One region of the Providencia sp. LY12 genome, then DNA from elsewhere that is predicted to be linked to it. Evidence: predicted binding sites of a transcription regulator. Region 1 holds the regulator's gene; each other region holds the start of a gene.
The links. The regulator CRP, encoded in region 1, controls carbon source genes, mostly activating them, when cyclic AMP is high. The targets are predictions, from matches to a motif close to ATGTGANNNNNNTCACAT.

Region 1 (7,519 bases):
ATGCAGATGGTTTTGGTCCAAAGCCTGCGGATATTATTCATGTGCCTTTTAATGACCTTGAAGCCGTTAAAGCTGTGATTGATGAAAATACTTGTGCGGTGGTATTGGAGCCGGTTCAAGGGGAAGGTGGCGTCACCCCTGCGACATCAGAATTTTTGCAAGGAGTACGTAAGCTTTGTGATGAAAATAATGCACTGCTTATTTTTGATGAAGTGCAAAGTGGAATGGGGCGTACGGGGAAATTATTCTCTTATATGCACTATGATGTCGTTCCCGATATTTTAACTACCGCAAAAGCCCTCGGAGGCGGTTTCCCTATTAGTGCGATGATCACAACCGCGGACATTGCGAATACGATGGAAGTGGGTTCACACGGAACCACTTATGGCGGTAATCCGCTGGCGTGTGCGGTGGGTAATGCTGCTTTTGATATTATCAATACCGATGAAGTCCTTGATGGTGTTGCTAAGCGTCGTGAGTTATTTGTCGCGCATTTAAATAAGCTTAATGATCAATATGGCATTTTTGCTGAAATTCGTGGAATGGGCTTATTAATTGGCGCAGAACTAAATGGCAAGTTACTGAATCGCTCAAAAGATATTCTGCAAGCTTGCGCGGTAGAAGGGCTGATGATGCTGAATGCAGGCACGAATGTATTACGCTTTACACCATCGCTGATTATTTCTGAAGATGAAATTAATAGCGGGATGGCGAAGTTAGAAACGGCAATAAATAAATTATTGAAATAAGTTGTGTGCTAAGTTGCAGAATGGTCTCTTCTGCAACTTAGCGGTAAACAACGCACAATCGACTATTTTTCAGCTTGTATAATTGCTTTTCTTAGTTCTGATGTTCTTGTTTCTTTGATTTCAGGTCGATTAAACGAGTGCGGTATGCGATGAGTATTGGTCGTCGGAACACCTCTATGAAGTCGTTCAACATTCTCGCTGTAGTTAAAATGAGTTCGCAGATTTTTTTTTCTATGTTTATTCTTCAGTTTGACCTTTGAGTCTATTTTCGATGACTCGGATTTTTCGGAAGGCATTGTCTCTGAGCTATTTTCTTTCACTTCAGTTAAATTATCGATGGATACATTACTTTTTGAGCCATTTTTTTCTTGTGCCGGTGCGAATTTGATTATTTTAGTGTCAGCAATGATTATTTTCTTTAATAACTTTAATTCCTCTTTATTTTCATTAATTTTGTCCTGTAGATCATCTTTATCATTTTGTAATCTTTCAGTGAGCTCTTGCTGTAATTTAAGTCTATTTTTTAGTTCAGTAATGATTTTCTTATTTTCGCTTTCATTGCTATTAATCTTTAAATCACCATTATTAGGATGGAAATCGTTATCCCATTGACTCAGTGTTTCAGTGAATTCAATATGATTGATTATTGATTGAATATCTAAATTACCTTCAATTAAAAAAGGTGTAGTCATAGGGAAATTATTCAGTGTGCTTGTTAAATTTCTCTGTACTACGAATGGTAATTCATTTAATTCATAATTCCACTCAAGCTTTTCGTCGAACTCAAACCTATCGTTCTGATGATTGTCAGGAATGCTTTTAATTTTACTGTTAAGTTCGTCTGTTAAACTGGTTTTATCCAGTCTCTGTTGTGATTTATTAATTCCATTTGTGATATTTTCAATAAAATATTTGGCATTGATGGGGTTTTTTCCGAAAATTTTTGCTTCAGTTGATTTTATATCATTTAATTTTTTTATTGAGTCAATTATAACTTGGCATTGACTCTTCATAATATCTTCAAATACTACATTTTGCTTGTGGATATCGTCTATTTTAAGGCTGTCTTCGATTCTTGATTTTAAATGCGCATGAGTCTGAAGGATAGGGAATAGATTTTTCTTGTTTCCTTCTGAAAATATTTCTCTATCATATAAAGATATTTCTTCTAGAAGGTTAGATATATTCATTCGTAGTCGGTAGTTAACATCTAATAAATCATCTTTTCCATGATCATTTAATGAAATATAAAATTTCGATTGTTCACTCTCTACCGATGAGTTATTTTTAAAGTAAGAGGCGATAGTACTTATAATACTGCTAATTGAGTCAATTAAACGTGACCTGTGAGTATTCTTTTTTACATCTTGGTTTGGATCTAATACGGTTGTGCGACTAGGGGATAAAGAATTACTGGATATCGTCATGTTTATTACTCCTATTCATTATTTAATCACTATTAACTGTGTTAGTTATTATTTTATAGTGACAATAAATAGAAATAATATAAAGAAACGACACTCGTTACTGAGACGATATAAACTGAACTATAAGTAAAAAAATAGCTTTGTACGTGAAGTATAAAGCTATTTCAATATCGAAGCCTCACCAAGAAAGGTGAGGCTGACAGGTAAATTAGCGAGTGCCGTAAACAACAATCGTTTTGCCGTGTGCGGAGATTAAGTTTTGATCTTCCAGCATCTTTAAAATACGACCGACAGTCTCGCGAGAACAACCTACGATTTGACCAATTTCCTGACGAGTGATTTTGATTTGCATACCGTCTGGGTGAGTCATCGCATCAGGCTGTTTAGCTAAATTCAACAATGTTTGAGCAATACGACCAGTAACATCTAAGAATGCAAGGTTACCCACTTTTTCGGATGTGGTTTGCAAACGACTTGCCATTTGCGCAGAAAGGCGCATCAGGATATCCGGATTGACTTGAATCAGCTGACGGAATTTCTTGTAAGAAATTTCCGCGACTTCGCAAGCAACTTTCGCGCGAACCCACGCAGTACGTTCTTGCCCTTCTTCAAATAACCCAAGTTCGCCAATGAAATCTCCCTGATTGAGGTAAGAGAGAATCATTTCCTTGCCTTCTTCATCTTTGATTAAAACAGCCACTGAACCTTTAACAATGTAGTAAAGGGTTTCTGCTTTTTCACCCTGATGGATCAGAGTGCTCTTGGATGGATACTTATGAATATGGCAGTGTGACAAAAACCATTCAAGAGTAGGGTCTGTTTGTGGCTTGCCGAGAACCATTAGCGTTATCCTCTGTATGTTATTGCAACCTTTCGAAAAGTAGGGAAAGGCTGACTTTAAAGTGTCTAGCTTAGCATATTAAGTCACATTGATGCCTATTATTAATGCTGCTCTAGGCTAACGTAAATTAATATCAATTGTATAATATAATCAATTAAATCGTTGAGTTTTGATCTTAATCCTATCAACTGACCATTGTTTGTATCATATCCAATGCCGAAAGTCTTCCCTGTATCGCTTCAGCCTAATAATGCTGATATAACATTGTCTAGATATATGGAACAATGTGACGATAAATATCACTATTTTCGAGAGGAATAAAAATGGAAGCACGCGTAAAGTGGGTTGAAGGGCTCTCTTTTCTAGGTGAGTCAGCATCAGGTCATCAAATCATGATGGATGGTAATGCGGGCGACAAAGCACCGAGTCCGATGGAAATGGTTTTAATGGCAGCAGGCGGATGCAGCGCGATTGATGTGGTTTCTATTCTGCAAAAAGGTCGTCAGGATATTGTTGATTGTGAAGTGAAATTAACTTCACAACGCCGTGAAGAAGCCCCTCGTTATTTTACGGATATCAACCTGCACTTTATTGTGACGGGACGTGAATTAACGGACAAAGTGGTAGAGCGTGCGGTTCAACTTTCTGCTGAAAAATATTGTTCAGTTGCTATCATGTTAGAAAAAACGGTTAACGTGACTCATAGTTTCGAAATTAAAACGCCGTAATAATTTTCTTGATATTAAGATGCTTATCGATAATTAAGATAAGCATCTTGTTATTTATCTCTTTAATGAGAGTGTCAAACTACCCATTTCGCTGTTTCATTAGCTTTTCCACTAATGGCATCATAATAAGCTCCATTGCGAGTCCTAATTTCCCACCGGGTACTACAATGGTATTCATCGCTGAAATAAACGAGCCATTTAACATGGATAATAAATAAGGAAAATCGATCTGCTCTAATCCTCTAAAGCGAATAACGATAAAACTTTCGTCCTGTGAAGGTATTGCTTTAGCAGAAAAAGGGTTAGAGGTGTCAACGGTAGGAACTCGTTGGAAGTTAATATGAGTACGAGAAAACTGTGGCGTAATATAGTTAATATAATCCCCCATCGAACGGACAACTGAATCCATTACGGCTTCACGAGAATGCCCTCGCTCGGTGGTATCGCGGATAAGTTTTTGAATCCATTCAAGGTTAACAATCGGCACTACACCGACAAGTAAATCAACATGCTGAGCAACATCATGCTCTGGGGTGACCACGCCACCATGTAATCCTTCATAAAACAGCACATCGGTATTGGCTGGTAGCGATTCCCACGGGGTAAACGTGCCGGGTTGCAGGCCATAAGGCACCGCTTCATCGTAAGTATGTAAATATTTCCGAGACTGACCGCCACCCGTTTGGGCATAATCAATAAGGGTTTGTTCAAGTAGAGAAAAATCATTGGCTTCTGGACCGAAATAACTGATATGACGTCCTTGCTCGCGGGCTTTACGAATAGCCATATCCATTTCAGGGCGGGTATAACGATGAAAACTATCCCCCTCAAGGGTGGCAGGGCGGATATTTAATTGATGGAAAATTTTACGAAAAGCTTGGCTCGTTGAGGTCGTTCCTGCGCCACTCGAACCCGTTACTGCAATAATCGGATGCTTCTTCGACATAGTGGACTCCCTGTTTTACGCCATGACCACTATTTTTGAGAAACAGCGCTACGGGCGAAACTGGTTATTAGGCATGAAATTTACCGACTCATGTAACTCAGACCAGACTAGCACAATTTCGCCGGAAACTAACTGCCGTTTCACATCATTGACTTTGTCTTGCAAGCTTTTTTCGTGAACGCCATAATCGGTTCCTTCGCGCAAAACATAACTCTCGATAAGATTTTCGAGGGTTTCAGGTGCGAGATCTTTCCACGGAATAATCATGATTTTTGCTCATTCAAATACGCAGTTAGCCACAGAGGGATGCGAGTTTCTAACCACATTTGTGGTTTTCTAAAACTACCACCGACAAAGCCTACGTGTCCGCCATGCTCCGTCATTTGGTATTCAATATTTTCGGGTAAATGGCTTAAATCAGGCACGACTTCGGGCGCCATAAACGGGTCGTCTTTCGCGTGAATAATCAGGGTTGGCTTAGTAATTTGAGATAACTTAGGTAGCGCACTGCATTTTTGGTAATAATCAGCAGCGTCATCAAAACCATGAATACGCGCGGTGATCACATCATCGAATTCACGAATGCGTTTTAACTGTTTAAGCTGCAACAAATTAAGAGGAAGTGAACCGGGGTAGCGCACCAGTTTGCGGGTGGCGTTACGTTTCAATCCATTTAATAGGTAACGTTGATAGAGCTGAGAAATTCCTTTCTCCATTTTCATGGAGCAGGCTTCGAGCATTAATGGTGCCGAGACAACGACGCCGGCATCTAATTCAGCATTCTCACCGTTTTCAGCTAAATAACAGGCGAGCATATTACCGCCAAGGGAATAGCCTACCGCGGCGGTGGGGGCATCACCCCATGTCTGTTTTAGCCAATGTAAAAAATAGCGTGCATCACTGGTTTCACCGGAATGGTAAATACGTTTTTGGCGATTAGGTTCACCACTGCATCCTCTAAAATGCATGATCACGCCGAGCCAGCCTTGTTTTTGGGCGCTTTCTAACATCCCGTGGGCATAGGGGCTTTTAAAATTTCCTTCCAACCCATGAAAAATCACTAAACGAGGCTTTTCGCTCGCTTGTTCTGGGTTTTCACTCCAAGCAAGATCGATAAAATCACCGTCAGGCAATTCTAATCGCTGCCATGTTGGGATAATTTTCGGGGTACGGCGAAAGATCCTTGGCAATAAGGTTTGGAGGTGTGGGTTCTTTGCCCAACTCATAGGGCGGAAATTTTCTGACATGGCCTTATTTTTTATTTAGTGGAACGCTTGTGAGTGACATAACATACTGTTATTTTTCTGTGATGCAAGTAAACAAATCTAGAAACAAATTTAGGTTGAGGAACATAGTATAAATGACTCTGGGGCTAATTTTTTCGCTTTTTACGTTTTTATTCATTGCAGCAGTCACACCCGGCCCTAACAACATGTTGTTGACCTCTTGTGCAGCTAACTACGGTTTTCGTCGTAGTATCGGATTATTATTAGGAATAATGTTGGGCATGCAGTCAATTTTATATTTGTCTGCCTTCGGTGTTGCCGCGCTATTACTATTATATCCTGCAATTCATATTGTGCTGAAAATCATTGGTAGCGTTTATTTATTATGGCTAGCGTGGAAAACAGCCACTGCCAGTTACGAGCCACTCAAAACAGACAGTAAAGCCTCTAAAAGCGTTACTTGGTTTCAAGGCGGACTGTTGCAGTTCTTAAACCCGAAAGCATGGATGATGGGGCTAGGCGCAGTAGGGAGTTTTAGTCTTCCAGGCGAGTTATTTACTCAGTCCATCATTGTGATGAGCATCGCGTTTGTGATTGTGAATTTTATCGCGGGCTTGATTTGGATGGGCTTTGGTTCCTTGATCGGAGTTTTCTTACGTAGCCGCCGCGCATGGTTTATTTTTAACCTAGTGATGGGGATACTGACCGCCGCGTGTGTACCGTTAATTTGGTTGGAGTAAGTTTTTCTACGAGAAAAAAGGCACCTTAGGTGCCTTTTTGCTTTTCAATCCACACTATTTTCTAGTCCAAATCGACATTTTTACTACCAAATAGATAAGTGAAAATGAACCCGCATAGATAAGAGACTAAGACACCGCCAGCATACACTGCCATTGCAGGAAGCACGCCTTGATCTGACGTCATCAATGGAATAGCGATTAGCCCTGAAGGACCGAATACAGTATTTAACCCAACAGGTAAACCCATCCACGCGACCGCTCCGATAAAGAAACCACCAGCAGCGCCCCCTAAACAAGCGGTTACAAACGGTTTCACGCGCGGTAACGTCACCCCGTAAATTAATGGTTCACCAATGCCTAAGAAGCCGGGGAATAGGGCACCACCAATTTGACTACGGGTAACAGAGCCTTTTTTGGCTTTCACATACAGCGCTAATGCGGCGCCTACTTGACCCGCACCCGCCATCGCTAAGATTGGGAATAACGAGTTAAATCCTTGAGCTTCAACTAACGCGACATACACCGGAATAAAGCCTTGGTGGACACCGAACATTACCGCAATTAAGAACAGACCCGCTAAGACGGCTGTGCCGATAGGGTTTCCGTTTAAATGCATGAATAGCCAAGACATTCCTTCGAATAACCACACACCGATAGGCATAATGAAAACAAAGGTCGCAGCACCGACGATTAACAGCGTAATCGTTGAGGTTAGAATAATATCCAAGCTGGCTGGAATAATTTTGCGTACTTGTTTTTCAACCCAAGCACCAAAAATACAGGCAATTAGGATCCCGATAATGTTGCCTCTCGGGTCGATATACCAACCAAAGAAGTCTGTCATGCCGGAATAGAAGCCTTT
Region 2 (7,519 bases), 980 kb from region 1:
TTTGAAAAATTTGGAGGCGTAATATGCCAATAAAATTTATTTTTTCTATATTTATCTTGTTAATTTCAACTTTATCGATGGCAGATAATCGCCCCGGTTTTGTGTGTGGGAGGTTTAGCGATACAGTCATTGAAGTGCCTGGCAACTATGTCTACCCCTTTGCGGAATATGAAGGTTATAGTTATTTCGATCCAAGATTCTTAGAAAATAAAAAAGGTTGCGATGCAAATTTTCGAGTTTTGCCATTAGTAATGAGTTGGCCTGAAATGAAGCCTTTTAATAAGAATGAAAATGGAAAAAATAAAAAACTTAGATTTTCTATAGAACCACTAGATGGTGATCCTAAAGGTTACCTTGAATATAAAAGATATATTTATATTGACAGGGGAGAGGAAAAAATTAAAGGGGATGTTTCATATGATGAAAAACTGAATCTATATTTTAATGAAGTAAAACTCAAGAAGATGAATAGATATATTGATCCTGAAAATGATAGATATGGTTATTATTGGCGGATAAATAATGATGAAATAAGTGATTTTTTTGATTGTTTATGGATACCTTTAGATGGCCGATATAGTCAATGTGATGGTTTTTTTCTGATACCAAAACTAGGGGTTAAAGTTGAAGTTATTATAAAAATTGAAGATTTAGTTATTTGGGATGAAATAAAGAGCGATGTTATTAACTTTATTTATAAACATATAAATCAATAGGAGTTTACATATGAATAATGAAGTCAATAGACAAGGAAGTGTAGCATTAACGTGGACTGATACATCAAAAGCTTTAAAGATTTTAATATTAACTAAAAGACCTGAGTTAATGTATGAATACTTTGCTAGTAAAGGTGACCGATATGCATTACTAGCAAATAGCGTTGTCAAAGGCGATTCTTTTTCAGGTAAATTTGCATTGAACTACTTAGAAGAAGTTATAATTGAAAATGGTCAAATATGCAATGAGACTAAACTTGAAAAAATACGTTTTGATATGGCTTATGCTTATATATATGAGCAAAGGAGTAGACTTAAAAATGGTGTTACAGAGATAACAGGAGATATTAATTATAAAGAAGCAATGGCATTTCATGAGCGTGTTTTTAAAAAATAAAAATTACCCGCGGAAGCGTGGACTTTACAACCTGTCTTTAATGTCATCCCTGATGAAAAAGATAGAGAGGTATACTGGCAAAAAGCGCTGGATGCTGTAGGTGATACGGAAAAGGAGGCCGAATTAAGTTTAAGCACTATGAATATTATGTTTGAAAGTTTATATGATGCGCCTGCAAATAAACAATTGCAAACCCATCGCTGGATGAGAAGAGTGATAGACATAGACAATGCAGTAGATACCGTGACATTAACTTTTAAAAAAACGTATGGTTTTTTTGAACCGCCTTCACTAAGAATCGATCTTAATGAAGCTCTAGCATTAGCATATGAAACGGGAAATCCATTAATTGATAGAGGAACTAATCGACTATCATTTTGGGATTACCCATCTGAAAACATTAATAAATATTCAATACAGACTGATTGGGTTGGACAAACGGATTTTGAGCACAAAGATCGCCTTTCTGAATATTACCTTGAACGCCCTGCCTATATATTGCCAGAAACCGGATTATTTGATTCTCCATCGGTCAATTACAGCCCCAATGTTAATAAACACAATGCCATGATAGATGATGTTATTGGCAACATTCCTTTTGCTGGCTATTCCAATAATCATTCACCATTTGAAATAACGGCTTCAGAACACCGAGGATACCCAATGAGTGTATATAGACCGAATGATTTTCAAATAGGTGAGTGTCAAACGGATCGAACCGTTGATAGCTTAAGAGACCATATGTCTTCCATGGACCACTCATCAAGCTCGTTTGATAGAGATTTTAGGGTGCCTCAGGCCCCGAGTATGCACAGTGGTGGCTATAGCAGCTCATCATCCAGATTCTCATTTTAATTTTATTAACACTCAATAACGTTTTAATAAAAAACGGAGGTTATTGAAGTTGATAAACTCACAATAACCGCCGTTATTATCTTGAAATATTTAATTTGTTTTCAGTTAAATATGGTTTAAATGAAATAGCGTTTAAATGGAGTCATCCAAATAAATACGCTCCACTTTTTGGCAACCTAACGCGTGCAAGGTATTTTCTGTTGTACACCACTGCTGCACCGTTGCATCTTGTTTTTCCACTAACACTGCTTGCTCAATAGCATGAATATCTTTACCCGCTAAATTCACCATAATTAGCGCAGCTTGTAATGGTGGTAAGCTTGGGTTGAACGCAGCATTTTCAGCGTAACGACCTGTAAACAGAGAGCCATCTTTTAACTGCACAGCAATACCGGAGTGAGATTCGCTGTATGGTGCGTGAGATTGGTTCGCAGCTTCAACCGCAGCAGATAACAATCTATCGCGACTTTGGTTTTGATAACCATGGTTAACATTGTCGAGCAGCAATGTGGTGATATTCAGATCCGATGGACCGAATGAATCAGGTAAATAATCATGAAGTGTCGCGGCTTGGCGTTTTGGTAAATGCACCATGATCTTACCGCCTTCACGCAGCTCATTCATAAATTGTCGGCAGTGACCACAAGGTGTGTAGTTGACGGTAATTGAGGTTAATTGCTTTTCGCCTTTTAACCACGCATGGGTAATGGCACATTGTTCAGCATGGATAGTTTGACCAATAGAAACATGGTTAAATTCCATATTTGCGCCGAAATAGATATTACCGCTGATCCCGCAAGCGATTGCGCCTACATTAAAGCGAGAAATTGGTGTGACAGCGTAAGCCGCTGCGAAAGGTAATAATGAAAAAGCGAGTTCGCTGTCCGTGCATCCACTCTCAGCTTTAATATGCTTAACTTGCTCAGCGGTCAACATAGCTGAGAAATCGGGTTTGTCCATAATAGGCTTTAGGACAGACTGTAACTTTTCTGGAAGTTCGGCCCAAGCGGCCTTGAATCTTGAATGCATGAGTAACCCTCCCTATTTAATTGTTTTCATTCTATTCAATTAATAGGGTGATTGGATGTGATCGCGATCACTTCATGAATGCAATCAATGAAACAAATTCATTAAATGAGAGATGTATCTCAAGTTTTTACACTGAAATTTGCATAAGAGAGGTAAATAACCTCTCTTATTGATTTAGTTTAGCTAAATAAGTGAAGAATAACAGGGAAGATAAAAGGCGCAATTAACGAGGTGATCACCCCGCAGGTCATTAACGCTAATGAACTGTAAGCCCCTTCAATATAGTTAACTTCCGCACAACGCGCAGTTCCCAAAGCGTGAGAAGCGGTACCCATCGCCAAGCCTCGTGATGCATGGGTGCGAATACGCAAAACATCAAATAGGCTATGACCGAACATCGCCCCTAAAATCCCGACAAAAAGTACGCAAGCGGCACTAATTGCTGGGATGCCTCCGACTGAATCGGCAACTGCCATGGCTATTGGTGTTGTGACCGACTTAGGTAATATTGAACCTGCAATATCCGGTGTAGCCCCTAGCCACAGTGCAATAGTTGCCCCCGTAAACATCGCCACAATACTGCCAGCAAAACAGATACTAAATAGGGATTTCCACTGTGCTCTAATCTGGTGCATTTGCTCGTAGAGCGGAAAGGCGAGGGCGACAACGGCCGGCTGTAATAAATCATTGAGTATTTTACTGCCCGCAAAATAGTGCTCATAAGAGGTGTTCGTCAGGATCAGTAGCGGAATAATAATCGCGATAGTTAACAATAATGGGTTCAGAATGGGCAATTTGCACTTAATTGACAGCGCTCTCGCCAAATAGAAAACAACGATAGTTAATGGCAGTGACCACCAAATATGTTCTAACATCACTCTTTCCCCTTGGTTTTATCATTATTGATGGTTGAAGAAATGGGTTCTTCAGGAGGAAGAGGAATTTCATCAGGCTTCACACCCACGATAGGGCGCTCTTTATGGATATAGTTTGAGCTGACCGCGACAACAATCATGACAATAAGCGTACTGGCAATACAAGAGACGACAATCGGGATCATCTGTTGGCTGAGTAAATCATAATAATTCATAATCCCCACACCGATGGGAACGAATAAAATCGTCATGTTTTTCAGCAGGATGCTACATCCAGGTTTTGCCCAGTGAGCAGGGACTATCTGTAATGCTAGCAAAACAAACAGCAGCAACATTCCGACAATACTGCCGGGAATGGAAAAAGGAAGCAGTTTGGAAATTACATTTCCGATGATCAGGCAGAGGTAAAGTATTGCGAAGGCTCGCAAATATTGCCATCCGGTGTTCAATACTTGTTTTAATGACATGGGATTTGTCCTATTACTCGACAGGCATTCATCATACAATTAACTTGAAAATTGTGCCAGAGATCACAAATAAAAACCCATAAAAAAACGGAGCTCACTAAAGTGGCTCCGTTTTGTACTGATATTGGCTAAGTTTGTTGCTCAAATTTCAGAGCGACAATCAATGGCTTATTTAACTTGCATACCTGGTTGCGCGCCATTATCTGGGCTCAGTAGGTAAATGTCTTTACCACCAGGACCTGCTGCCATCACCATACCTTCGGAGATACCAAAGCGCATTTTACGTGGAGCAAGGTTTGCCACCATCACGGTTAAACGACCTTCCAGGACTTTTGGATCTGGATAAGCGCTACGGATACCAGAGAATACTTGGCGAGTTTCACCACCGATATCTAACTGTAACTTCAGTAGCTTATCTGAGCCTTCAACGAAGTCTGCTTGTTTGATCAGCGCAATGCGCAAGTCAATTTTAGCGAAATCATCGAATGTGATGGTCTCTTGAATTGGGTCATCCGCCAGAGGGCCGGTCAACTGCTTAACTGGCTGAGCACTTTGTTTGGACGCTTCTACCATTGCTTCCGCTTTTGCTAATTCAATACGGTTAAATAACGCTTTAAATGGCGCTACGTCGTGGTTCAGTAATGGCGTGTTGATGGAATCCCACGTTAATTCAACTTTCAGGAACTCTTCCACGCGCTTGGTTAAGCTTGGCAGAATTGGTTTCAAGTAAGTCATTAATACTCGGAATAAGTTGATACCCATCGAGCAGATATCTTGCAGTTCTTGGTCTTTACCTTCTTGTTTAGCTACGACCCAAGGTGCTTTCTCATCCACATAGCGGTTTGCAATATCCGCTAATGCCATAATTTCACGCACGGCTTTGCCATATTCACGATTAGTGAAATCGTCACCAATCACTTTTGCAGCATCAACAAATTGTTGGTATAGCGCGGGCTCGGCTAAGTTTGCTGATAATTTTCCAGCAAAACGTTTAGCAATAAAACCTGCGTTACGTGAAGCTAAATTCACCACTTTGTTAACGATATCGCTATTCACACGCTGTACAAAATCTTCTAAATTCAAGTCGATATCGTCGATGCGTGAAGAGAGTTTGGCTGCATAGTAATAACGTAGGCAGTCAGCATCGAAATGATCTAAATATGCGCGAGCGGTAATGAATGTGCCGCGAGACTTAGACATTTTTGCACCATTAACGGTGACATAACCGTGAACAAACAGGTTAGTTGGTTTACGGTAGTTGCTGCCTTCTAACATGGCTGGCCAGAATAGGCTGTGGAAATAGACGATATCTTTGCCGATAAAGTGGTAAAGATCCGCTTTGGAATCTTTGTTCCAAAATTCATCAAAGTTTAAATCGCTGCGTTTATCGCACAGGTTTTTAAACGAGCCCATATAGCCGATTGGCGCATCCAGCCAAACGTAGAAATATTTACCTGGTGCATCTGGAATTTCAAAACCGAAATACGGGGAATCACGGGTGATATCCCACTGTTGTAAGCCAGATTCAAACCATTCTTGCATTTTGTTAGCAACTTGCTCTTGCAGTGCGCCAGAGCGAGTCCATGCTTGCAGCATGTCGCTAAATGCAGGTAAATCAAAGAAAAAGTGTTCAGTTTCACGGATAACTGGCGTTGCACCTGAAACCACTGAACGTGGGTTGATCAGGTCAGTTGGGCTATAGGTTGCGCTACAGACTTCACAGTTATCGCCGTATTGATCTTCCGCTTTACATTTCGGGCAAGTACCTTTTACGAAACGGTCAGGCAGGAACATGCCTTTTTCTGGATCGTAAAGCTGTGAAATGGTTTTGTTTTTAATAAAACCATTACTTTTTAACTTGCCATAAATCAGTTCAGATAACTGTTTGTTCTCTTCGCTATGGGTTGAGTGGTAGTTATCGTAGCTAATCTGGAAGCCTGCAAAATCGTCCTGATGCTCTTGGTTCATTGCAGCGATCATTTCTTCAGGCGTAATACATAATTGCTGAGCTTTTAGCATGATCGGTGTTCCGTGCGCGTCGTCAGCACAGATGAAATGAACCTCTTTGCCGCGCATTCGCTGATAACGGACCCAAATATCAGCCTGAATATGCTCCAGAATATGACCGAGATGGATTGAACCGTTAGCATATGGTAACGCACAGGTTACCAGTAATTTATTCGCGACTTGAGACATAGTAACTTTCTTACTTCCATTATTAATAAAGGGTCTTTGATGTTAACCGATCAATAAAAATGTCGCTAGGGCAATAAAATATTAATCGGCAATTATTAGGAAAAAACACTAGGTGGAAACAAATTTTTACTGTTTGTGGTTTTTCATTCGCTAGGCGGTCACTATTTTTTTCGTTCTCTGCTATCATGCAACGTAGTCAAAAATGTGTAGTTACAAAAAAGAAAATAAAGGAGCCGGGATGAACGATAAATCCCCCGAGCAGAACAAACCAGAACTGCTGACTGAACAAGTCTCCACTGTTTTGGCTTCATTTACACACCCAACTCTCAAGCGCAATCTGATTTCAATCAAAGCATTGCATCGTTGTGCGCTGTTGGACAATGTGTTGCATGTCGAATTAGTTATGCCATTTGTCTGGAAAGGCCCATTCCAAACGCTGATCAGCGAAAAAACGGCTGAATTAAAGCAATTGACGGGTGCTCACGCCGTAGAATGGAAATTACGCCACGATATTACCACTCTGAAGCGCGCCAACGATTTACCGGGCATCAACGGTGTGCGTAATATTCTTGCGGTGAGTTCAGGTAAAGGTGGTGTGGGTAAATCCAGTACTTCCGTGAACTTAGCGTTAGCATTGGCACAAGAAGGCGCAAAAGTCGGTATCCTCGACGCGGATATCTACGGTCCTTCAATTCCGAATATGCTGGGCACTACACTGGAACGCCCAACGTCTCCAGATGGTCAGCACATGGCACCGATTATGGCGTATGGCTTAGCCACTAACTCCATTGGTTACTTAGTCACTGACGACAACGCGATGGTATGGCGTGGTCCAATGGCAAGTAAAGCCTTGATGCAGATGCTACAAGATACGCTATGGCCAGATCTGGATTATCTCGTTATCGATATGCCACCAGGAACGGGTGATATCCAACTGACTCTGTCACAAAATATTCCTGTGACAGGCGCAGTGGTTGTGACCAC
Region 3 (7,519 bases), 1.9 Mb from region 1:
TTAGCCGCCATTAAACAAGCTTCACTGAGCAAACCTATTTCTGTGTATATTAAGCTCAATAGCGGGATGAATCGCCTAGGTTTTTCGGTAGATGAGTATGCGGATATTGTGTCTCAACTGAGCCAAATGGAAAATGTTGCTGATGTGACGCTAATGAGCCATTTTGCAAATTCAGATTTGGTTGAAGGAACTCAAGCGCCGTTAGCGAAAATTCAGCAATTTTCAAAGCTATCACTGCCGATCTGCATTGCGAATTCGGGGGCAGTTTTATGGCATAAAAACACCCATTATGATTGGGTTCGGGCTGGAATTGTGCTGTATGGCGCATCTCCGAGTGGCAAATGGGGCGATATTGCTGAATATGGTTTAAAAGCGGTGATGACGCTGCAATCGGAAATTATTGCAGTCCATGATATTGAAGCGGGTCAATCCATTGGTTACGGTAGCAAATTTACGTCAGAAAAACCGATGCGTATCGCGACGGTCGCCTGTGGTTATGCGGATGGGTACCCTCGTCATGCGCCAACTGGAACGCCTGTTTGGTGTCAGGGGCAGCGTTGTGCGTTGTTAGGTGCGGTTTCCATGGATATGCTAACGATCGATATTAGCGATTGTCCTGACGCGGCTATTGGCTCTCAAGTAGAGCTGTGGGGCGAAAACTTACCTGTTGATGATGTGGCACAATCGGCAGGCACAATCGGTTACGAATTATTATGTGCATTAGGACGTCGCGTACCTATTGATTTTTAATGAAAAAGGCCCTTATTCATTCACTTGGCTTATATTCTTGATTGAGAAAGATAGACAATCAAAGTAATTTAGCTTTAAATGTGAAGCATCTCATTAACGTGGGTGAAATTTCCCACGTTATTCATTGTTTATTGTTAACTTCATCTGAATAATTTGGGTTTAATTTAAAATGTCTAAAACAATCAAAATGACCACACTTGCCATTGCGTTAAGTGCGGTTTCAAGTGCTGCGTTTGCTGGAACTTGGTCTGTTGGTGGCTCTGTATTAGCGCAATCAACACCGTATAAAGGCATCAAAACGAGCGACTATATTTCGCCTGTTCCCGTTGTAAATTATGAAAGTGAAAATTTTTACTTCCGTACTTTAGCTGTAGGTTATTACCTCTGGAATGATAAAGTTGACCAGTTGTCTTTAGATGCATACTACTACCCACATTTCTTTAAACCAAAAGATAATGATGATGCTGACATGCGTAAGCTGGATCGTCGTCGCGATACTGTGATGGGTGGCTTTACTTACCGTCATAATGCTGACTGGGGTACATTGCGTTTCAATGGTTCTTTCGACATGCTATGGGAAAGCGAAGGGATGCGTGCAGAAGCAGCTTACCTGTATGCATTTAAAGGTGATAACTGGTCTTTAACGCCAGGTGTAGGTATCAAGTGGGATAGCGCGAAACTGAATCGTTATGAGTTCGGTGTGACATCCAAAGAATCTGCCAACAGCGGATTAAAGCGTTATGAACCAAACTCAAGCTGGACACCGTATGTGGAGCTGTCAGCTAATTATAAAATGACAGACAGCTGGTCTCTGTTTGCGCTAGGTCGTGTTGATAAACTGTCTAGCGAAGTAAAAGACAGCCCAATGGTCAATAAATCTTATTCAGCGATTATGTGGAGCGGTGTGACTTACACCTTCTAATTCATATTCTGGAATAGAATAAAAAACCCCAAAATGGCTAGGCTGTTTTGGGGTTTTATTTTGCATTTATTCTTACGCTTATTTTTCGCTTGGTTATTCTTGCTGTGGCTGCGGTTTATTTTCGCGACATACCATCACGAGAGAAAGGCGAGAAGGGCTTTGCGCTTCAGATTTCATTGGCATATGAATACGAGCCGTTTCCACACAAACCATCTGTTTGTAACCATTATTAGGCATATCTTGCATGCTGCACGATAATTCTGCCCAAGGGTTCCAGCACACCACATCACTGTGATGATAATGATGTAACTCAATGGTGCGATTCCAGCCATCATCACGTAGCAAGCTGTATTCTTCTGGCTCGGTGTATATGCGGTCAGTGTGCTTATTAAATTTCAGCGGCTCTGAAATATAAGCTTCTCTGTCAGCCACTTTATCAATGTAATGTCCACCAAGACCATAAACGGTGGCTTTCTGGATATCACTGATATTGAAATAGCTGTGTAATGCGGCAGTAGCCTCGAAGTCACCGTAACTTTCTAATTCAAGCTCGCAGGTTTCCCCGAGCTTCATTCGTAAAATCAGCGTGAACTCATGTGGCCAGAGTTTGCGGGTGTATTCGTTGTCCGTCAGGGTAAAGGTGAGGATCACGCCACAATCATGTTCATTATGAGCTGTAAATTGCCAAGGTAAGATACGGGCAAATCCGTGACTAGGGCTGTTTACAGGACCAAACCATGGCCAGCAAATAGGAATACCACCACGAATGGCAACCCCTTCTTTAAATGCACTTTCAGGGCTTAGCCAAAGACAGGGTTTTTGACCTGCGGGTTGCCAGTCAATTAAGTGGGCACCTTGTAAGCTCACAGCACCACGCACTTTTGGATGCGAAATGACGATCAGTGGTAAATCCCCAAGTTGACGTTGGGTAATGTAAGGGGAAATTTGTTTGATAACAGGTAAAGCAAAAATTTTATCATGCATTGTCTTGCGCCTGTGGTTGTTGGTCCATCATCACGACCTAAATCAGCGACTATAAATAGAACAGCGCCTATAAATAGGGCAGTAACTAGAAATAACAATATAACAAACTCACGATACTGCAAGTGGCATTGAATGGAGTGGGGGACGCAGCTTGGAGTATATTGAGCTGAGCTTTAATTTTGAATGTATGAAAGATACAAAAGAGCCGCCAAAAGGCGGCTCAGTCACACTGATTACTTAACAACGCTTATTTAGAGATGTGAGCGATCAGGTCTAGAACTTTGTTAGAGTAGCCAGTTTCGTTATCATACCAAGAAACCAGTTTCACAAAGTTGTCGTTCAGAGCGATACCTGCTTTAGCATCAAATACTGAAGTCAGTTTTTCGCCGTTGAAATCGGTAGATACAACGTCGTCTTCAGTGTAACCCAGAACGCCTTTCAGCTCGCCTTCTGCTGCTTCTTTGATAGCGTCACAGATTTGTGCGTAAGTTGCTGGTTTTGCCAGACGTGCAGTCAGGTCAACAACAGAAACGTTAGGAGTTGGAACACGGAAAGACATACCAGTCAGTTTACCGTTCAGCTCAGGAATAACTTTACCTACAGCTTTAGCAGCACCAGTTGAAGATGGGATGATGTTCTGAGAAGCACCACGACCACCACGCCAGTCTTTGTGAGATGGACCATCAACAGTTTTTTGAGTTGCTGTGGTTGCGTGAACAGTAGTCATCAGACCTTCAACGATACCAAATTTGTCGTTGATAACTTTAGCCAGTGGAGCTAAGCAGTTAGTTGTGCAAGATGCGTTAGAAACGATTTCTTGACCTGCGTAAGCTTTGTGGTTAACGCCCATAACAAACATTGGAGTGTCATCTTTAGAAGGACCAGTTAACACAACTTTCTTCGCGCCTGCTTGGATGTGTTTACGAGCAGTCTCGTCAGTCAGGAAGATACCAGTTGCTTCAGCAACAACATCAACACCGACTTCGTTCCATTTCAGGTTTGCAGGATCTTTCTCTGCTGTAACACGGATTTTTTTACCGTTAACAACTAAGTGACCATCTTTAACTTCAACAGTACCGTTGAAACGACCGTGAGTTGAGTCGTATTTCAACATGTATGCCATGTACTCTGCATCGAGCAGGTCGTTGATAGCAACGATTTCGATGTCAGAACGCTCTTGTGCAGCACGGAAAACGATACGGCCGATACGACCAAAACCATTAATACCTACTTTGATAGTCATAGTATTTCCACCAGCTATTTTATTTCGTGAATTAAGATGTACTTAAAGTTACCAAAACCTTGCCAGCCGTCAAGCGGAATCGTGTCAATTATTGAAAAAAATCAATTCTGATACCACTATCTGCATATTTGTCAGTCACTTCAGCAGCAAATACAGCCGCACGTATTATCGGGATTGTTCAGCATAATGAAACCATCCATCAGTGATATATGTGAGGCTCATCACAAATCAAACCGTAAAGTTCTAACCTTAATAGTCTAGAATAGTTTTCCACTGAGCGTTGTTAAGTTTTTGTTGCTTGAAATGGATGCAAAATCGTTTTAATGCGCATCTTTTTGAAAAAAAGTAGGTAATCAATGTCGAATAAAGATAAGCAAGCTATTGATTTATCAAAGCTTAACCAAGTCCAGCTGCATGTTACACAACACGCTGGCACAGAGCCCCCGTTTAGCGGCCAATTATTGCATAACCGTAAAGATGGCGTGTATGAATGCCTCTGTTGTGGAACCCCTTTATTCCTTTCTGAGACCAAATTTGATGCAGGCTGCGGATGGCCGAGTTTCTTTCAACCGATTGATGAAAGTTTGATAAAATTTATCGAAGATTTTTCTCACGGTATGCATCGAATAGAAGTGCGTTGTGGTAATTGCAATGCGCATCTTGGGCATGTATTTCCTGATGGCCCACAACCAACAGGACAGCGTTACTGCATAAATTCAGCATCGCTAAGTTTTACGGATGACCAAACGGGTGAAAAGACCCTAGGATAACGTGCTGAAGCTTGCTGAAGTGTCAAAATACATTTGGCAATAACGATTCAGCTAGTTATTCAAAATACACTATAGATATAACACCGCAAGAATAATTATCGAGATTGCCACTAGATTGATGTGATGAGGCGTAACGTGAGCGTAGAAATGGATGCACAACAAATAGATCAATTGCTGTCTGTCATGACCCCTGAAATTTACCAGCGTTTAGTGACTGCAGTGGAGTTAGGTAAATGGCCAGATGGTGTGGCATTAACGCCAGAGCAGAAAGAAAATACTTTGCAGATGGTGATGCTATGGCAGTCACGCCATAACCATGATGCGGAACACATGACGGTCGGTACTGACGGTCAAATTACCATGAAGAGCAAACAAGAGTTAAAAGCGCTTTTCCAAGGGAATAGACTTGCGACATTGAAACCGCAGGATAACGACTAAGTCAGTATCTCGCCCCGTCAGCTAACGGGGCGAATTTCAAACCTATATCATGGCTAGTTACTACAGCATTCTAGCGGGATGATGTGATTAGACTAGCCCCCGCACTCTGCATTTCCGCTAAAGCCTTCTGGCTATCTTCAGGGGCTAAATTAACGCCACGGCACCCATCCATTAGCACATCAACACGATAGCCCAGCCTCAGTGCGTCCAGTACAGTAAATTTCACACAATAGTCCGTCGCAATGCCCATAATCATTAAATGGCTGATTTGTTGTTGCTGAAGCCATGTATGCAGCTCTGTTTGACTGACTCTGTCATTATCAAAAAAGGCACTGTAGCTATCGACTTGCGGATTTTCACCTTTAGTAAATACCTTTTGAATAGCTTGGTGATTAAGCTCTGGATGAAAATCAGCACCATGGGAGCCTTGCACGCAGTGAACTGGCCACCAAACCTGTGGCAATCCATTAAGTTCACCAAGGGCACCAATAGGCTGGCCAGAGTTCACGGCAAAACTGAGATGGTTTTCTGGATGCCAATCTTGGCTGGCGATCACCGTGATACCCTGTTTTTGGCATTGCTCAATAACTTGGTTAGCGGTTTCAATAACCTGTTCGCTTTGTTTTACAGCGAGAGCACCACCAGTACAAAAATCATTTTGTAAGTCTACTAACAGTAATGCTGATTTCATCTTTCTTCTCAGTAAGTTATAGCTTATTCATCAGCGTAGCTTAATTCACCACGCAGGTTATTTTGCATTAATTCGCGAATAAGCTCAGAGGTATAATCTTGGCTTAGTAAGTAATGTAATTTACTCAATGCGGCTTCAAAAGTCATATCAAAACCACTGATCACTCCAGATTCTGCTAATGCATGTCCTGTGGCGTAACCTTCCATATTTACACGCCCAGAAATACATTGGGTGAGGTTGACGACAATAATGCCGCGAGAAGTTGCTTCACGAAGGATGCGTAAAAGCTCGGGTTGCTGAGGAGCATTACCGACACCGTAAGAGCGCAAGATTAGCGCTTTAACCGGTTGTTGAAGAATATTTCTTACGATTTCAATGGATAATCCAGGGTAGAGCGTGACAACTCCAATAGGTTGCGGGGTAATGCGATGAGTTTTTAATTCCCCAATGCCAATCGGTGCAGGGCAGGCATTGAATGTACGGATATGAATACCGGCTTCCATCAGTGGAGAGCAGTTTGGCGAAGTGAACGCTTCGAAACCATCAGCATGCGCTTTTACTGTGCGGTTACCGCGATACAGTTTGTTATTGAAGAATAAACCCACTTCGTTGATCGGGTAGTTTGCCGCTAAATAAAGCGCATTAAGCAGGTTGGTTTGCCCGTCGGAACGTAGGGCTTCCAGCGGGATTTGTGACCCTGTCACAATAATGGGCTTCTTCAAGTTTTCAAACATAAAGGAGAGCGCAGAAGCGGTAAATGCCATGGTATCAGTGCCATGTAGGATCACAAAACCATCATATTTATCGTAATTTTCACTGATGTCATCGGCGATATTTTGCCAATCTTCCGGTGTAATGTCCGAAGAGTCGATTAATGGCTGGTGTTCACGAATCGTAAATGTTGGCATTTCAGGGCGATGAAACTCAGGCATTTGGGCTAATTGTGCCTGTAGGTGACCAGAAACAGGAATATAGCCTTGAGGAGAATGGCGCATGCCGATGGTGCCACCCGTATAAACGACATAAATCGATTTCTTCTGCATTTTGTTACCTAACGATGACAGACGAAGTTCTGTATGAATAAGAAATTCAGTGTGTGAATAATTTGGATTATAAGGATTTTGGCTTATTTACTGGAGATAATCTATGGATAAAACAAGATATTGCAGATTGTTGTGATGGAAACTTCAGTTTACGCTAGCGTCATTCACCGTGTAATGGCAGCCCCCCTACGGTTGCTTTAAGAGGGGAGCCATGGGTGGAAATGAATAATTAGTTAATTTCTGCGCAGTTTAAGCAAAATGCGTAACGATTTTGTGGATCGTTCATTTTTAAGAAAAACTGAGCTTGGCGGCGAATATCAGTAGCGACTGCTGGCGGTAGGAATGTTTGCAATGCATCAGGCATCATGACTTGAACGTTGCTAGTCAGTTCAAGGATCAACTGATCCATAAAGGAAAGTTCAGGTTGCATCCAATCCAGCTCGACAGATTTTACTTTCGCTAATTCGGCGGCTTTTGCGACGGCATCATCGAAATCACCAAGTTCATCAACTAAACCAATCTTCAGCGCATCCTTACCAATCCAAACACGACCTTGGGCAATCTTATCGATTTCTTCCGGTGTTTTATGGCGAGATTGAGCGACTAAGCCAATAAAGGTTTGGTAGCCATTTTCGATGGTGATTTGCATCATATCGGAAAATTGAGGACTGATCCCCT
Region 4 (7,519 bases), 200 kb from region 1:
ACTAATGGAAGAAAATAGCGAGTTAGGAATATAAAGCGGACGATGGTCAAACGTAACAATCTTGGTGATCCGCCAGCCAATTTCGACGACCGTCCCTTCAATATTTCTATCCGGCGAGCTGACCCAATCCCCAATATTAAACGGGCGGTCAAAATAGAGCATGATCCCTGAGAAAAAGTTACTCAGAATATCTTTACCCGCCATACCGATAGCGATACCGCCAATGCCCCCAAATGCCATCAAACCTGACAAACTCATGCCAAAATGTTCGCCAAATAACAGCATAATGATGACGATGACCGCGGTCTTAAATATGCGCGCAATAATCCGCGCGGAAGTTGGGTCACTGCCTTTTTTAATCTGTTTTTTCTCTAGGCGGTTAACCAACTGAAAGAATTTTCGCGTGATAATCAATGCTATCACCGATATGGCGACTAGATTAATCAGTGGTGTTGAAATAAAGGTTAAATCAAAGTCACTGGCTGCCATATCTACAGATTGAGCTGCCACTAACACCATCACGCACAGCACCATGGTTTGGATCACATGCACCAAAATGCTTTTTCGCTTATGTTTGTGCCGCTTGTGTAAAACTTCAAAAAGCAAATACAACGCTAAACAGACGGCAATGATGGTCATGCCAATGGCATATTTTTCAAGTAATGCTTCTATCATGTCGATTGCCCTAAACTGACATTAAAAACTAATTTGCTGTGTAAAATATAACACTCTAAATAGTGAGTGAATAACTGCTAAGATATCAATTATTCATTTAATTTTCTCAATAATTATCAATTACTTTTTAGGTAGTCTAATAATGAACAGTGTCTATTTCTCACCTAAAAAACAAGAAATCCAAAATGTTCTACTACTGAACCCCCATCAACGATATGACTATTTTATCGGCAAGGTTGCAGATTGGGAGCAAGTATGGACATTGGGTAACCATGAGGGTTTAGTCACGGCACAAGATGATAGCCAGTGTTTATTTTTACCTCTGTGGGTCGCAAAAGAGTATGCCGAATTATGCTTAACCGATGAATGGGTCGAATGTTCCCCGCTTCCTATGACGTTGGAACATTTAATGACGGAAATATTACCTGACATGGCGAGCGCCAATATTAAAACAGCAATCATGATGCTACCCAATGGCAAGGGTACCCCAATATTTGATGCTCAGAGCGTACTCGATGACTTACAAGAAGAGTGCCAGCAATATGAATAAAAGGCTGCACATTGGCAGCCTCATAAAAAACTCAAAAACAAATTTTACTGTTCGACACCCGTCGTCACAGTAAATTGACGGTTTTCTCCCGCTTCCAACCAAATCAGCGTTTGGTTATTTTTCGCGGCAATAAACCCTTCTGGGCGACAGGTCGCTGGTAACACAAATGCCCCCACTTTTTGATCGCCATTATATAAAATCCAGCGAGTCGCATAGTTCAGTTCATTGGCTTTAAAGCGGGTCACAAAGGTATTGCCCACAGGCGAGGTCATCTTAAATTCGGGATTGGCCGTATATTGGCTCAAATTATCCATAAAGAAGACAATCTCAGGATCACACATTTGTGGCTGATTCAGCTGATTAAGTGTCACTTCGCCTGACTTGAGCGCTTGGTTAAAATCGAGCCATTTTTGGGTTGGATGCACATGTCCCGGAATGGATTCACGCAGCTTAATCGCCTGTTCAGGAATATTTTGCGTTAAAGTGGCGTCGTCCACATAGGCATAGTTCATATGGCACATATATTGAAGCGGCATTGGTACAGATGCCAAGTTAGTGACGGACATATGAATATCAAACAGCGCGCTATCAGTATGCAGTTGCACAGACGGCGCCGCACGATAATGATGGCCAAAGCCCATCACATACTCATACTCGCCACACACTTTAAGACTGTTTTCCGTCAATTCAAGCCATGCGCTATCCATTGGTGCGCAAGGCATTTCCCCGTGTAATGGGTGATTATCTTCTGGCGATGGGCAACCATTACTAATTAATCCAGAATGGAAGGCGAAGCAGCCATAGGTTTCAATCACAGTTGGAACAGGCTTAGGTTCTGAAAACATATTTTCCATTTTCAGATTTTGCCCACAAAACTCAGCATCCCAAATCATCTGCCCTAAAAATGGCAAAATGGTTAAATGTCCCTGCGAGTTTTCAACACGCAGCCCTTGCACACCAGATTGATAGACAAATGCGGAAACGGAAAACTGGCTATTTTTCAAAACTAAGGTCGGTTTTTCCGTAAATAAGCGTTTATGTAACGGGATAATTGTGTTCATTGTCATACTCACGGTTTGAGGTAAAGATGGGGTAGGCATGAAGCCTACCCTGAGTCACAGTCTATTATTTGGCTTCTTGTTTAGCTTTAAAGCGGCGCTCACCAACGAAGTAAATACCCACGTAGACAAAGCACAGCATAGAAACTAAGAAAGAGAGTTGCAGAGAGTGAGTGATATCCGCGACATAGCCTTGGATAGCAGGAACAACCGCAGCCCCGACAATCGCCATCACAATCACCGCACCTGCCATTTCAGTGTGCTCATTATCGACGGTTTCCAGCGTACCCGCATAGATAGTCGCCCAGCACGGTCCAAACAGGATGCTCACCAGTACTGCTGCATACACTGCGGTGAAGCTCGGCATAAAGGCCACATACACCAGGAACAGCACACCAATAATTGAATAGATAATCAGGACTTTATCCGCGTTAAAGCGAGTCATTAAGATGTTGGCAATAAATTTACCGATAAAGAAGCAGGCGAAGCTGTACACCATGAAGTTAGAGGCATCACGTTCGTTGATATCCCCCATTTCCAGCGCTAAACGGATGGTGAACGACCAAACGGCAACTTGCATGCCCACATATAAGAACTGGGCGATGATCCCTTTTCTAAAGCGGCTGTTTTTAGCTAAATATTTTAAGGTATCCAGTGCAGAAGGACGTTTATGTTCCGCCGTTTCTGCCACTTTACATTTCGGGAATTTCGTCAGTAAAAACAGGAGCATCACCACAACCAATACCATGATCATATAACGGTATGGCTCAAGGGTGTTTTCCAGCATCGCTAAACGGAACTCATGGATTTGAGTCGCATCCATGTTTGCCATTTGGTTTTGCAGGCTTTCCCCTTCGGAGAAGACCAAATATTTACCTAATAAGATCCCGCCAGCGGCACCGATTGGGTAGAAGGTTTGGCTGATGTTCAGACGCAGAGTCGCGTACTGTTTTGGACCAATCATCGAACTGTAGGTATTCGCTGCGGTTTCAAGGAAGCTTAAACCAATCGCGATAGCAAAAATCGCGGCTAAGAACATGGTATAAGTCGCCATATGAGACGCAGGGAAGAACATGGAACAACCCGCGATATACAAAATAAGCCCGATCATAATCGCGTATTTATAACTGGTTTTTTTGATAACCAGTGAGGCTGGAATGGCAATCAAGAAATAACCGCCATAGAACGCACTTTGCACTAATGCAGAGGCAAAGTTGCTGAGTTCGAAAACACTTTTAAACTGTGTGATTAAAATATCATTCAGTGCTGCTGCACATCCCCAGAGCGGGAATAAGCAGGAAAGTAGGATAAATTGGAATATAGGAGTCTTATTCAGGTACCCATCAGGTAACTGAGTTATATTTTTGATGTTCATATTAACCCTTAATAATTTTTATTATATTTTTAACCGGTTAAACGGGCTTTTTGCTCTAATGGCAACCTTCATTTCAACCGGTCATGCTCAACATCATTCAAATTCAGAGCAAATATTGTGGGTACAGGTAATGCTTCTGGTGCTTGAAAGATGATGCGTACTAATTATTCAACTGCACAAACTCACTGAACTGCTCGATGCTTGGGTAAGACGATTGCGTGCCTTTTCCCGTTACACTAAAGGCTGAAAACAGAACCGCTTTTTTCATCGCTTCTTCAATATTTCCGGTATGAACATAGTAATGAGAGAAGCAACCAATGAATGCATCCCCAGCCCCGCTGGTATCAATCGCGTTCACTTTGATAGCCGGAATGAACAGTTCGCTTTCACGAGTCATCCATAACGCACCTTTATCACCTAAAGTCACAATCAGGTTTTTCAGGCCTTTATCTAATAGGGATTGAGCCGCACGACGCACGTTATCCATGGTATCCACAGGCATATTGGTCAGAATTTCTAGCTCGGTTTCATTCGGTACAAAGAAATCACAACGGCATGCGTAATCTAAATCCAGTGCGCGTTGTGCTGGCGCTGGGTTAAGCAACACAGGAATGTTGTGCTTATTACCAAAGGCAATTGCGTGGTAAACCGTTTCCAGCTGCACTTCCAGCTGCAATACGATCAATTTACATTTTTTCAGATCTTCCGCAGCACGGTCGATATCTTCAGGGGATAAAAACTTATTCGCCCCTTTGACGATCAAGATGCTGTTCGATGAGTTTTGATTCACAAAAATCGGTGCAACGCCGCTCGATGTGCAAGGCACTTTTTCTACATAACGCGTATTGATGCCGTAAGACTCAAGATTACGAATCGTGTTATCCGCAAAAATGTCGTCACCGACCTTAGTTAGCATAATGACTTTGGAGTTTAATTTTGCTGCGGCAACAGCTTGGTTTGCCCCTTTACCGCCACAACCGATTTTGAAGGCTGGGGCTTCGAGGGTTTCCCCTTCTTTAGGCATTTGATCAATGTAAGTGATCAAATCGACCATGTTTGAACCGATAACTGCTATATCCATAATGTCCCTCGTGTTAAATAAATCACATAATGATATAATCCTAACATTATCATGTTGCAAAAATATCATTTGTGATTAGGATCTCGAATAACGAATGATCAAGTGTTATATCTGCCACATTTCCTCATTCTTTGTTACCTATTCCACATCTATTCTGAAAAACTTCATATAGGAAGGTTTAAAATGCAAGATTTAGCGAAATATATTGATCACACTTTATTGGCTGCCAACGCAACAGTTAACGATATCAAAACGTTATGTGCAGAAGCCGCAGAGCATCACTTCGCCTCTGTGTGTGTTAACACTGGCTATGTGCCATTGGCAAGCGAATGTTTAAAAGATAGCGATGTGATGGTGTGCTGTGTTGTTGGTTTCCCATTAGGCGCATGTTTAACAGAAGCCAAAGCCTTTGAAGCTGCTGAAGCTGTGCGCCGTGGTGCCGATGAAGTGGATATGGTTATCAACGTAGGTATGCTGAAAAGCGGTGATTTAGACTTTGTTCGTCAAGATATTGAAGCCGTTTTTGCGGCTTGTGGTAAGGCAACATTAAAGGTGATCCTCGAAACTTGCCTGTTAACTGATGAAGAAATCACACAGGTTTGTGAAATTTGCCGCACAATTAACGTTGGATTTGTGAAAACTTCAACAGGATTCAGTACAATGGGTGCCACTGAGCATCACGTCGCTTTAATGCGCAAAGTGGTTGGTAATGAAATTGGCGTCAAAGCATCCGGTGGCGTACGTACGCGTGAAACCGCAATTAAGATGATTGAAGCTGGTGCTAACCGCGTTGGTGCAAGTGCGAGTGTCGCTATTGTCACGGGAGAAAATACCACTCCAAGTGACTACTAAACAACGGGGCGCGGTTCGTCCGCGCCATCATAAAAAGGATTGCAGGGTGATAGAAACTAAACAAAAAGAACGCCTTCGCCGATTAAGTGAATGTATTAAACGTTCAGGACGCATTCATCTTAAAGAAGCCGCGAGAATACTCGAAGTCTCTGAAATGACCATTCGCCGAGATCTCAATGCGGATACCGAAGGCCCTATCCCAATGTCACTGCTTGGTGGCTATATTGTTTCTGTCACTCAACCTACCGCTTTAGCCCCTCACGAACCCCATGCCGATATTTTCACGCCAGATCAAACTGAAGACCTATATATTCCTAATTTAGCCGCCAGTATGGTCAGTGAAGATGATGTGATCTTTTTCGACAATGGCATCGAAATGGCGACCTTGATAGCCTTAATCCCAGAAGAAATTAGCTTTACCGGAATTTGTTATTCTCATAACGTTTTTCTCGCATTGAGCCAGAAAAAAAATGTCACGGCGCTACTATGTGGTGGGGAATACCGCCCAAAAAGTGATTCTTTTTACAGCCCAACGCTGCCTTCGTTACTAGATTCCATTAACCCCAAAAAAGCGTTTATGTCCGCCACTGGGGTTCACAGTGCTTATGGGGTGACTTGCTATAATCTCGATGATTTACCGATGAAAAAGAAAGGCATGGAAAAATCTATCCGTAAGATTTTATTAGCACCTTACAATCTGTTTGATGAAGTGGCGACCGCTAATATGGGCGAACTGTCCCAGTTTGATGTGATTGTGACAAACCGACAGCTTAGTGATGAATACGAAACATACTGCCGCAATGGGTTTGTGAAAGTGATTTATTAGTATGACGCATTTCATCAAAACAAATCGACACGTTTGAAATCGTGTCGATTTGTTTTCTCACTAAATTTTAACCGTCAAATAATCTTCCGCTATTTGCGTCTCAGGAAACTCAGCTTGGCACTCCGCCAATAAACGCGGAATGTCATCCGACCCATAACGCCCACTGATATGCGTCGCAATAAACCGTTTTACTCCTGCTTGTTTGGCAAGCTGCGCCGCTTGTCGGGTAGAAGAGTGCCCATGTTCATTGGCTTTCGCCTCTAGCGCCACTTCTAGAGTAGTCTCATGCACCATCACATCGGCATTTTTTGCCAATAACAACGCATCTGGCGTTGGGATAGTATCCCCAAAAATCGCCACTACTTTACCTGCAACTGGCTCACCAAGGTAGTCAGCTCCATTCACGGTGCGACCATCTTCTAGCTCAATCACTTCGCCCTTTTTCAGCGCCTGCATCCAAGGCCCGCGAGGGATCCCATCTTGCTCCAGTTTTTGCACATTTAGCGCCCCCGGTTTTGGATGTTCTTCAATACGATAGCCATAACATTCTACGCGGTGATCCAACCGATACGCAGTGACAACCATCTCCCCATCATCAAATAACTTACCTGCCTCAATTTCTACAATTTCAAGAGGATAAGTCATATAGGAATCGCTCACTGATAAAACCGTTTCCACATACTGCTTCAGCCCTTTTGGCCCATATAGCGTCAGGGGATCCGTCGTTCCCCCCATAGAGCGGCTACACAGCAATCCCTGCAACCCAAAAATATGGTCACCGTGTAAATGGGTAATAAAAATCTTCTCGATTTTGGGTGTTTTAAAGGGGCTGTTTAAGATTCGGTGTTGAGTACCTTCGCCACAGTCAAAGAGCCAGTAGCTTTTACGGATACCGACTAAATTTAATATCATACTGGTGACATTGCGCTCTTTTGTTGGCACTCCTGCGCTAGTACCCAAGAAAGTCAGCTCCATAATTCCTCTTCTATCTCTTTGTTTTAAATTACTAAAATACAATTCCAAACTTTTCCAAAGTGGCTAACGCAGCCTTTTTGAAGGCTTTTTTATTATTGCAATTTTCGTCGTGTCCATGCTGGCAAAA

Region 2: a site for CRP is predicted at 3,053-3,070, ahead of cdd (cytidine deaminase). Genes of this name have one in related genera too.
Region 3: a site for CRP is predicted at 4,109-4,126, ahead of msrB (peptide-methionine (R)-S-oxide reductase MsrB). Genes of this name have one in related genera too.
Region 4: a site for CRP is predicted at 4,750-4,767, ahead of deoC (deoxyribose-phosphate aldolase). Genes of this name have one in related genera too.

What each region holds. Positions count from the first base shown of each region.
Region 1 covers NZ_CM172594.1:381,537-389,055, forward strand. The annotation lists gene ACY3ZI_RS01695 (aspartate aminotransferase family protein) at 1-749, shown strand, start outside; gene ACY3ZI_RS01700 (hypothetical protein) at 812-2,176, opposite strand; gene crp (cAMP-activated global transcriptional regulator CRP) at 2,385-3,017, opposite strand; gene ACY3ZI_RS01710 (OsmC family protein) at 3,341-3,745, shown strand; gene ACY3ZI_RS01715 (phosphoribulokinase) at 3,825-4,691, opposite strand; gene ACY3ZI_RS01720 (YheU family protein) at 4,740-4,958, opposite strand; gene ACY3ZI_RS01725 (hydrolase) at 4,955-5,938, opposite strand; gene ACY3ZI_RS01730 (LysE family translocator) at 6,052-6,657, shown strand; gene murP (PTS N-acetylmuramic acid transporter subunit IIBC) at 6,719-7,519, opposite strand, start outside.
Region 2 covers NZ_CM172594.1:1,361,594-1,369,112, forward strand. The annotation lists gene ACY3ZI_RS06200 (hypothetical protein) at 24-716, shown strand; gene ACY3ZI_RS06205 (hypothetical protein) at 727-1,113, shown strand; gene ACY3ZI_RS06210 (hypothetical protein) at 1,252-1,968, shown strand; gene cdd (cytidine deaminase) at 2,101-2,997, opposite strand; gene ACY3ZI_RS06220 (CidB/LrgB family autolysis modulator) at 3,177-3,872, opposite strand; gene ACY3ZI_RS06225 (CidA/LrgA family protein) at 3,872-4,339, opposite strand; gene metG (methionine--tRNA ligase) at 4,508-6,535, opposite strand; gene apbC (iron-sulfur cluster carrier protein ApbC) at 6,774-7,519, shown strand, end outside.
Region 3 covers NZ_CM172594.1:2,308,905-2,316,423, reverse strand. The annotation lists gene alr (alanine racemase) at 1-750, shown strand, start outside; gene ACY3ZI_RS10930 (MipA/OmpV family protein) at 920-1,672, shown strand; gene ACY3ZI_RS10925 (D-hexose-6-phosphate mutarotase) at 1,766-2,656, opposite strand; gene gapA (glyceraldehyde-3-phosphate dehydrogenase) at 2,904-3,899, opposite strand; gene msrB (peptide-methionine (R)-S-oxide reductase MsrB) at 4,256-4,669, shown strand; gene ACY3ZI_RS10910 (YeaC family protein) at 4,817-5,107, shown strand; gene pncA (bifunctional nicotinamidase/pyrazinamidase) at 5,178-5,798, opposite strand; gene ansA (asparaginase) at 5,822-6,841, opposite strand; gene sppA (signal peptide peptidase SppA) at 7,071-7,519, opposite strand, start outside.
Region 4 covers NZ_CM172594.1:581,337-588,855, reverse strand. The annotation lists gene ACY3ZI_RS02585 (mechanosensitive ion channel family protein) at 1-675, opposite strand, end outside; gene ACY3ZI_RS02580 (DUF2750 domain-containing protein) at 818-1,225, shown strand; gene ACY3ZI_RS02575 (aldose 1-epimerase family protein) at 1,270-2,286, opposite strand; gene fucP (L-fucose:H+ symporter permease) at 2,351-3,658, opposite strand; gene rbsK (ribokinase) at 3,819-4,739, opposite strand; gene deoC (deoxyribose-phosphate aldolase) at 4,923-5,591, shown strand; gene ACY3ZI_RS02555 (DeoR family transcriptional regulator) at 5,638-6,417, shown strand; gene rnz (ribonuclease Z) at 6,478-7,392, opposite strand.